One region of the Halomonas sp. McD50-4 genome, then DNA from elsewhere that is predicted to be linked to it. Evidence: predicted binding sites of a transcription regulator. Region 1 holds the regulator's gene; the other holds the start of a gene.
The links. Region 1 encodes LexA, which represses DNA repair genes until DNA is damaged. Its sites were predicted from a motif close to TACTGTNTANNTANACAGTA; they were not measured.

Region 1 (4,281 bases):
ATGCGCTATGAAATTCTGGCGGACTCACTGGGTATGTCGGCGGAAGCGTTGCGCACGGCGTTCGAGCCCGTCGCCGCCGAATTCGATATGCAGTGGTCGTTGGTAGATACGCAAAAGCGTCGCCGTGTGGTGCTCATGGTGTCTAGAGAGTCTCACTGCTTGGTCGACTTGCTGTATCGCTGGCAAGCAGGCGAGCTGGATTGCGATATCGTGGGCGTCATTTCTAACCATGACGATATGCGTTCACTCACGGAGTGGTACGGTATTCCCTATCATCACGTACCGGTCGATCCTACCAACAAGCAGCGGGCATTCGATCAAGTGCAAGAGCAGATAGATGCGGCCCGCGCCGACTGTGTGGTGCTGGCGCGCTACATGCAAATACTGCCGCCTTCCCTTTGCGAACGCTATGCGGGCCGAGTCATCAATATCCACCACAGTTTCCTGCCGTCGTTCGCGGGTGCCAAGCCGTATCATCAAGCTTATGAGCGCGGTGTGAAGCTGATCGGTGCGACCTGCCATTACGTCACCGAAGAGCTGGACGCGGGCCCGATCATCGAGCAGGACATACATCGGGTCAGCCATTGCCACACGCCGACCGATCTCGTTCGCTTCGGTCGCGACGTTGAAAAAGCGGTGTTGGCGCGTGGTTTACGCTGGCACTTGGAAGATCGTGTGCTCATTCACGGCAATAAAACGGTCGTCTTTAGTTAATCTACCGGGGGCGCTATGTCGTTTGCACAGAGCGTATTGGCACCATGGGCGCTGGTGATGACGTGGTTGTTGTCATTGGGCATGGTGGGCTGGTGCATTTGGCTGCGCCCTTGGCAACCGTTGCTCGAAGATAACGCGCTCCAACATCGATGGTTGGCCGCGACGCTTGTCGTCATGCTGTTTTGGCAGCTTCGCGCTCAAGCAGTGGATTGGTTGACGCTTCACCTAGTATTTACGGTGTTAATGACGCTGGTCTTTAAAATGCCGTTAGCGCTGCTGAGCAACGTAATGATCAACGCTGCCATGGTAGCGATTGGACGTAACGAGTGGAACCTTCTTGGGGCGAACGTACTGGTGACTGGCATCGTGCCTGCTATGGTGACAGGCATCGTGTGGCGTCTGGTGGATCGCCGCCTGCCGGATAATTTGATGGTGTTCTTATTCGCCTGCGGATTTTTCGGCGCAGCGCTGTCGACGTTAGGTGGCGGGCTTGTCGCGGTGGCGCTCATCATATTGGCGGGCACGGACCCTGAGGCCGTATATCTCGCTCAAGAGTATGCCCGCTTTTTACCGCTGCTGATGCCGTCGGAAGCCTTCATCACCGGGATGCTGCTCAGCATCTTGCTAGTCTACCACCCAAGTTGGGTGGCCACCTTCAATGACCACCGTTACATCGACTCACAGTAAATACACTTCGTGTAACGGGTCTGACCACGGCCTCAGTTCAGCCGAGCGCTTGTCCGTTTCCGCCCCGAATAACGCCGACGCCGACACCCTCGATATCCAGTTGCTGGGTGCGCAGATCGATCTCGATCGGTGGGAAGTCGGCATTCTCGGCGATCAACGTGACTTGATGGCCCTGGCGTTTAAAACGCTTGACCGTCACTTCGTCTTCTAACCGTGCTACGACGATCTGGCCATCGCGTACGCGATCAGTGCGATGAACGGCCAGAAGGTCGCCTTCCAAAATGCCGACATCTTTCATGGAGAGGCCGCGTACACGTAATAGGTAATCGGCTTTGGGCGTAAAATACTCGGCTGGAAGCGGGCAGTAGCGGTCTATGTGTTCGGCAGCCAAGATTGGACTACCGGCGGCAACTTCGCCAATCACGGGTAGCCCATTGGGTACAGGCTCGGAGGCGGCCGTTGTCGTTGCTGGCACTTCGCTAGGTTCCAGCGCCTCCTGGTTCGGTAGCCGAATTCCCCGCGACGTATTTCGAATGATGCGTATGGCGCCTTTACGCTCGAGCGCACGCAAATGCTCCTCGGCAGCATTTGGAGAGCGGAACCCCAGCGCCTTGGCGATTTCAGCGCGCGTTGGCGGGTACCCCAGGTCACCCATGGTTTTGACGATGAAATCAAATACGTGCTGCTGACGTGCTGTGAGTGGACGAGACATACCAAACTCCAAAACAGTGAAAAGACAGTAGCTACATGTCGGCTTAATCAGTATGTGTTTAAGTATACAGTATGTTGCTCTGTCCAGTACATGGTCCATGACCAACGCCAGTGTAAACGAGTGCTTTGAAAGCTAGGTAAAGAAGGTGCCGCCCATGGACCGTTGGCGAACTGGATAAGTGATTGAGCCTGTCAGACATATGTCATAGTATGCAACGTTGTTTAAAACACCTGTTTTTTGGAGGGCGAGATGGCCCAATCAGATACGGTAACGCGTATATTGGACACGGCAGAGGTGCTATTTGCAGAGCGAGGCTTTGCCGAGACGTCGCTGCGCAATATCACCAGCAAGGCACGCGTCAATTTGGCGGCCGTCAACTACCACTTTGGTTCCAAAAAAGCACTGATTCAAGCGGTGTTCGCCCGCTATCTCGATCCGTTTTCGGCACGTTTTCATACGGCACTGGATGAACTCGAGACGCGCCATCAAGGCCAACCGATTCCTTTGGAAGTGCTGCTTGAGACCATGGCGACCACGGTGTTGGCCGTCCCGGCAGAACGCAATAGCCTGAAAGTGTTCATGAGGCTCCTGGGCCTGGCGTATAGCCAGGCTCAGGGGCATTTAAGGCGTTATATTCAGCAGCAATATGGCGACGTGTTTACGCGCTTCACCGAGCTGGTGCGCCAAGCGACCCCAGACCTGCCGGACGCTGAGCGTTTCTGGCGGCTACACTTTATGTTGGGAACGGTGATATTCACGCTGTCAGGCTTGGATGCCCTTCGCGATATCGCCGCCAAGGATTACCAAGAACAGGTTACGGTGCGGGATCTGGTACGACGCCTGCGGCCCGTCGTGGTCGCCGCCATGAATGCGCCGTTGCCCGCCGCGGTTGAAGAGGGTCACCATGGAAACGCCCAAGCTAGCTGAGCTGCCGCCTACACACGGTGGTTGGATAGAGATCGATACCCAGCGTCAGAGACTCTGCTGGTGGCAAGGTAACGATATTCAGCATGAGTGTACGATTTCGACGGGGCTGGCAGGCGTTGGGCAGGAAGAGGGCAGCGGTCAAACGCCGCTTGGCTGGCACTACGTGCGCGCATCGATTGGCCAAGGCTGTCCCGATAACGCGGTATTTCGGGGTCGCCGGTGGACGGGCGAAGTCTATTCGCCAACTCTCGCGGCCAGCTTCCCCAAGCGTGACTGGATCCTGACGCGGATACTTTGGCTATGCGGTTTGGAGCGCGGCGTGAATCGCGGGAGAAACGTCGATTCCCAGCGGCGCTACATATACTTGCATGGCACCCCAGAGGATCAGCCCATGGGCACGCCAGCCTCACACGGTTGTATACGCGTGCGCAATCACGATTTACATTTCCTATTCGATCACGCCCAGCCCGGTACGCCGGTTTGGCTGCATTAAGCCCACCCACAGGACGTCGCGCCAGAATTTTGACACGCCAAGCGGTTAGTCTAGAATGGCGCCCTTTTTGTTGGACTCACCATCATGACGCAACCCATTGGCCCGGTCATGCTCGACCTTGAAGGGCCACAGTTAACCAACGCTGACAAGCGCCTGCTAAAAGATCCTGCCGTAGGCGGTGTGATTCTGTTTGCTCGTAACGTCGAAGACGCGTATCAGGTTCGCAAGCTGTGCGACAGTATTCGTCGTGTGAGAGGCGATTTGCTACTGGGGATCGACCAAGAGGGGGGGCGTGTCCAGCGAATCAAGCAGGGCGTTACCCGGCTACCCGCTATGGCGCGTCTGGGTGAGCTGTTCGCCAGCGATCCGGTCGCGGGTGTGAGCCTTGCCAAAGATACCGGTTGGCTGTTGGGCATGGAGATGGCCGCCTGCGGATTGGATATCAGCTTCGCCCCCGTATTGGACGTTGAGAGTGGCGTATCCAGCGTGATTGGTGAGCGCAGCTTTAGCAGTGACCCTCTTCACGTAGCCAAACTTGGCCATGCGTTTATCGAGGGCTTGCACGAGGCTGGCATGGCCGCTGTGGGTAAACACTTTCCCGGGCATGGGGGCGTGGCGGCAGACTCCCACGTGGCGCTACCCGTCGATGACCGGCCGCTAGCCGAATTGAAAGCGCGCGATCTCGTGCCGTTTCGTGAACTTGCGGGCGTTTTAAACGGCGTCATGCCAGCCCATGTCATTTATTCGG
Region 2 (4,281 bases), on a different contig from region 1:
CGCTGCCATAGCAGCGCTGTAGGCCATCATGGCCTGACGGTCCATCACGCGCTCCTGCATTTGCAGCAGGCGCTCCATCTTGTCGATATCGACGTCAGGGTTGAGGGCAGCTCGCTCGATCACCTGGATAATGGCGGTACTTTCAGTGGTTGATGAAGAAGAAGTAGGCGGCGCCGCCTGGAGAGACGATGCCTCTTGAGTGACCATCTGTGTCTTGTTCGCCATGACGGCTCTCCTTAAAAACGGTATGGGAGTTAAATATCGGTGGGCAGATCATCGGGAGATACCGGCACAAGCCGAAGCTCCGCGCGGTAAAACTGGCCTTTCGCCATGACATAGGTAGTTGCCTGGGTTTGGTCTTGGGTCAGAAGGCGTTCTGTGAGCTGGGTAAGAGCTAAGTCGAGGTCGAGGTCGTGGTGTAGCAGTGCCATATAGGCCTCCAAACAAAAAAACGCCCAGCCGGTTAAGAGCTGGGCGTCTATGGGGTGACGTTAGTGAGGTAGATCAGCAAGTAACGTGGTGGCGACGCCGTTAAGAGTTAGCTGACCAAGGCCAGCGCCGCGTTGAGCGCTTCCTGCTTCAGCTGTGCGCCTTGTCCGAACCAGGCAGAGTCCATGCGGGTATCGTTACTGCGTGCGCGTTTTTCATGATCGACGTATTCGGTCACGGCATTGAGCAAGCCCCAGGCCGTGTCCTTCGCGGTCACTAAGTGAGCGCCACGCCCTTCGCCTTGGTAGAGCTTCCGTACCTTATTCAGTGCTCGATAGTTGGGCAGTTTGGAAGGATCGTCTAACGGCGTCTCCACGCCGCACATCACCGCTTGGAAGTAGTGTTGTGCTTCACGGTGATCAATCTTCCGCTCGGCTAACGCCTTCATGCGGTACATGAAGTCATTCCACTGCGACACCGAGATACCCAGTTGGCGTTTGACAGCGCGGGGATCAAACTCCGAGCGGTGTGGCACCTTCACCGCTTGCGACGTGCCATCGACTGCAATTTGCAGTGTGTTGTTGCACACCACCCGCACCGTGGTAGGCGTGGCCATGGTGGCAAGGGTGCCGTCACACGACGTGGCCAACAGCAGATAATCGTTGACCTCATCCTGACCTTTGAGCGACGTGCTTAAGCCGCTACGGGCTAACGCCCAGAACTTACGTCCGCCTTTGAGCACGCCAGCGGTTTCTAGCTCATACCCGGCGTACTCAGTCAGATCACGGTAAAACTCCAAAATCTCCTCGGGCTGCACCACCTTATAGCGCTGCGACACCACCGACAGCGGGGCTTTGGTATCTGAGCGGTAAAGCACCTTCTGCTCAGGGAATGAGTGAATGCTGCCCAGGTGGCTAGCCCCTTCGGCAATAAAGCGTACCGGCGCTTCTTCGATATGCCAGTTCATACCGGCCTGTTGCTGCCAGACCTTCAGCGGTTGATGACGAGACAGCTGTTGCCCCAGGCCATGCCAAGGGGTATCGCCAACGTAAGCCATGTGTTCAACGAGATGTGCCATGAGTCATTCTCCAGACATAAAAAAAGCGCCGACCAAAGGCCAGCGCGCGAAAGTGAATAGGCGGATCATTCGCCCCACACAGGGCGAACAACGATAGGTTAAGCGTTAGGTGCTAAAGGCGGGTAGGCGTCGCGGTAGGTGCAGCCGCAAGACAAGCATAACCACGGTGTCCCGCTGCCAACTGGCAGCCACTGCTCAAACAGCGAGGTGGCCATGCGTGAGCCGGTTTGACCTCCGGCCACGGCACCCATCATGGCGGCAGGCAGTTTTGCCAGTGGAAAGCGAGTCATCGCCAATGGCAATGGGCCGGTAATGGCCATCGAGCGCCATGCGCCAATAGCACCGCCAATCAAGGTGCTGCCTACCACGCTCACGCGTTGGGTAGTCTCCAGATTCAGCATGCGCGTAGATGCACAACGCTTACAGGGTGGGGACATATTGAAGCTCCTATGCAGCGGAAAAGGTTCCAGTGGGGTGGATGCATAGGAGTGATATAGGTCTGAAATTGGTTGGGATACGCCGATGAGGTATTGCGTTAATTGAGCACTTTACAGATACTGTTTTTATATACAGCTATCAATGGAGGTGCCCATGACGTTATCAGTGACATTACTGGGACAAGCAGACGCTTTAACGGCGTCGCAGCCCTTACCGCTCTATACCTGTGCCGTGCGCGCAGGCTTTCCTTCGCCCGCAGATGACCACTTGGATACCGATCTTGATCTACACCGTTATGTGGTGAAACGGCCTGCAGCAACGTATTTCGTACGTTCTGAAGGAGACTCCATGATTGGTGACGGGATTCACCATGGGGATTTGCTGGTGGTGGATCGCAGCCTCGAAGCCTTACCAGGGCGCATTATCGTCATTTGTGTTGATGGCGAGCTCACAGTAAAGCGCCTTGAGCGAGTAGGGCAGCGGACTTATCTCCGGGCAAGTAATCCTGCTTACCCTCCCATTCCCCTAGATGGTCGTGAGTCGCACGTCTGGGGCGTAGTGACTCATGTGCTTCACAGCTTTCCAGGGGCAACGCTGCAATGATGGCTCTGATCGACTGCAATAACTTCTACGTCTCCTGCGAACGGGTCTTCAACCCATCACTGGAAGGTCGTCCTGTAGGAGTACTATCCAATAACGATGGTTGCGTCGTCGCACGCTCTAACGAATTAAAAGCGCTGGGTGTTGAAATGGGGGCTGCCATGCATCTGTTAACACCCGAAGTGCGCCGCCAAGCCGTCCTGCTATCCAGCAACTATGCGTTGTATGGTGATATGTCCCAACGGGTAACCGAGGTGCTGGGGCAGTTTTCACCCCATGTAGAGGTGTACTCCATCGACGAAAGCTTTGTCGGGTTTCAGGGATTTGAGTTAGATACCTTGGAACATCGAGGCCAAGCGTTGCGGGATACCGTGAAGCAGTGGACAGGTATTCCCGTGTCAGTGGGGGTTGCGCCGACACGGGTGTTGGCCAAGGTCGCCAATCATGCCGCTAAAAAACACCCTGCATATAGAGACCAAGGTGTATGCACGTTGCTTGCAGAAGGCGCGTCTACTAAAGCGTTGCTGAAGCAGTTGCCTGTCACCGAACTATGGGGCGTTGCACGCCGCACCGGCGAGCGATTACGCGTCATGGGCATTGAGACTGCCTGGGACCTGCGAGAGGCAGACCCGAAACATATCCGTCGGCACTTTAGTGTGGTGCAGGAGCGCATTGTCTGGGAGTTGCGGGGGCAACCCTCCATTCAGCTAGATGACATGAGCCAGCCTAAACAACAGATCATGGTGTCTCGTTCGTTTGGGCGGCTTACTAACGATCCCCATCAGTTAAGGGAGGCGCTACGGCATCATGCTGCCAGGGCGGGCGAAAAACTTCGTAAGCAGCAAAGCGTCACCAGCGCTGTCATGGTGTTTATCCGCACAAACTCGTTTCGTACGGATTTACCTCAATATCGTCAACGTGTGGTCATTTCTCTGGAACGGCCCACTGATGATAGTCGTGAGATCATTGCCGCTGCGGTGCAGGGTTTGCGTCGTCTCTGGCGAAAAGGATACGCCTACCACAAAGTGGGTCTCATGCTGCTTGATCTATCGCCTAAAGCTAATCGACAGCTCACCCTCACTGAAACCCCTCAGACCGACGAAGAAGCCAAACGTAGCGAACGATTAATGGCGACGATGGACAAGCTCAACCGTGAGCTGGGCAAGGGGACGGTACAGTTGGGCCTGCCCCGAAAAGGAAACGCCTGGTCGTTGCGTAGTGAGCGTCGTACACCAAGGTATACGACACAGTGGAACGAGTTATTAAAAATAAACTGAATCGGTACATTTGGTTATAAAGTTTCTAGTAAGGCCACTTAAACACAACAGTATGCCCTCTCTTACTTGCTACTCCTGCTACTGAGTAGCAGGAGTAGCTGTGAGAACGGATAGCTCTATGTGCCGGTAAGTCGTTAAGGTATTGAATGAGCAGCCTAAATTAATAGTTGTTTTAAGGGCAACCCTTCTCAGATATAGCTAAAAAAGCCTCTGTTTTTCACCTCATTCTTAACTTCATTTTATGCATCTGACTGTAGTGAAAAATTGACGTCAAAAAACGTCAAATTAAGTCATGTGACATTTTTTTCGCCATCCGCAATTATGTCTCTCACAAACAGGGCAAGCAGTACATGAGTTAAGGATGCCCATAAATTCACCAATGATAGAGGCAAATAGAGATGGAAACTTTAAATGCTAAGCCAATGGCGCTTCTGCGTCTGAAACAAGTGATAGCGATAA

Region 2: umuD (translesion error-prone DNA polymerase V autoproteolytic subunit) is a predicted target of LexA. The motif match lies at 2,063-2,082, and genes of this name have one in related genera.

The regions. Positions count from the first base shown of each region.
Region 1 is NZ_JAKRFG010000010.1:121,489-125,769, forward strand. It holds gene purU (formyltetrahydrofolate deformylase) at 1-714, shown strand, start outside; gene MHM85_RS13105 (energy-coupling factor ABC transporter permease) at 730-1,401, shown strand; gene lexA (transcriptional repressor LexA) at 1,439-2,113, opposite strand; gene MHM85_RS13115 (TetR/AcrR family transcriptional regulator) at 2,363-3,040, shown strand; gene MHM85_RS13120 (L,D-transpeptidase) at 3,018-3,533, shown strand; gene nagZ (beta-N-acetylhexosaminidase) at 3,618-4,281, shown strand, end outside.
Region 2 is NZ_JAKRFG010000002.1:409,869-414,149, forward strand. It holds gene MHM85_RS04525 (ERF family protein) at 1-225, opposite strand, end outside; gene MHM85_RS04530 (hypothetical protein) at 255-431, opposite strand; gene MHM85_RS04535 (DUF932 domain-containing protein) at 539-1,507, opposite strand; gene MHM85_RS04540 (hypothetical protein) at 1,606-1,944, opposite strand; gene umuD (translesion error-prone DNA polymerase V autoproteolytic subunit) at 2,099-2,548, shown strand; gene MHM85_RS04550 (Y-family DNA polymerase) at 2,545-3,822, shown strand; gene MHM85_RS04555 (AlpA family transcriptional regulator) at 4,221-4,281, shown strand, end outside.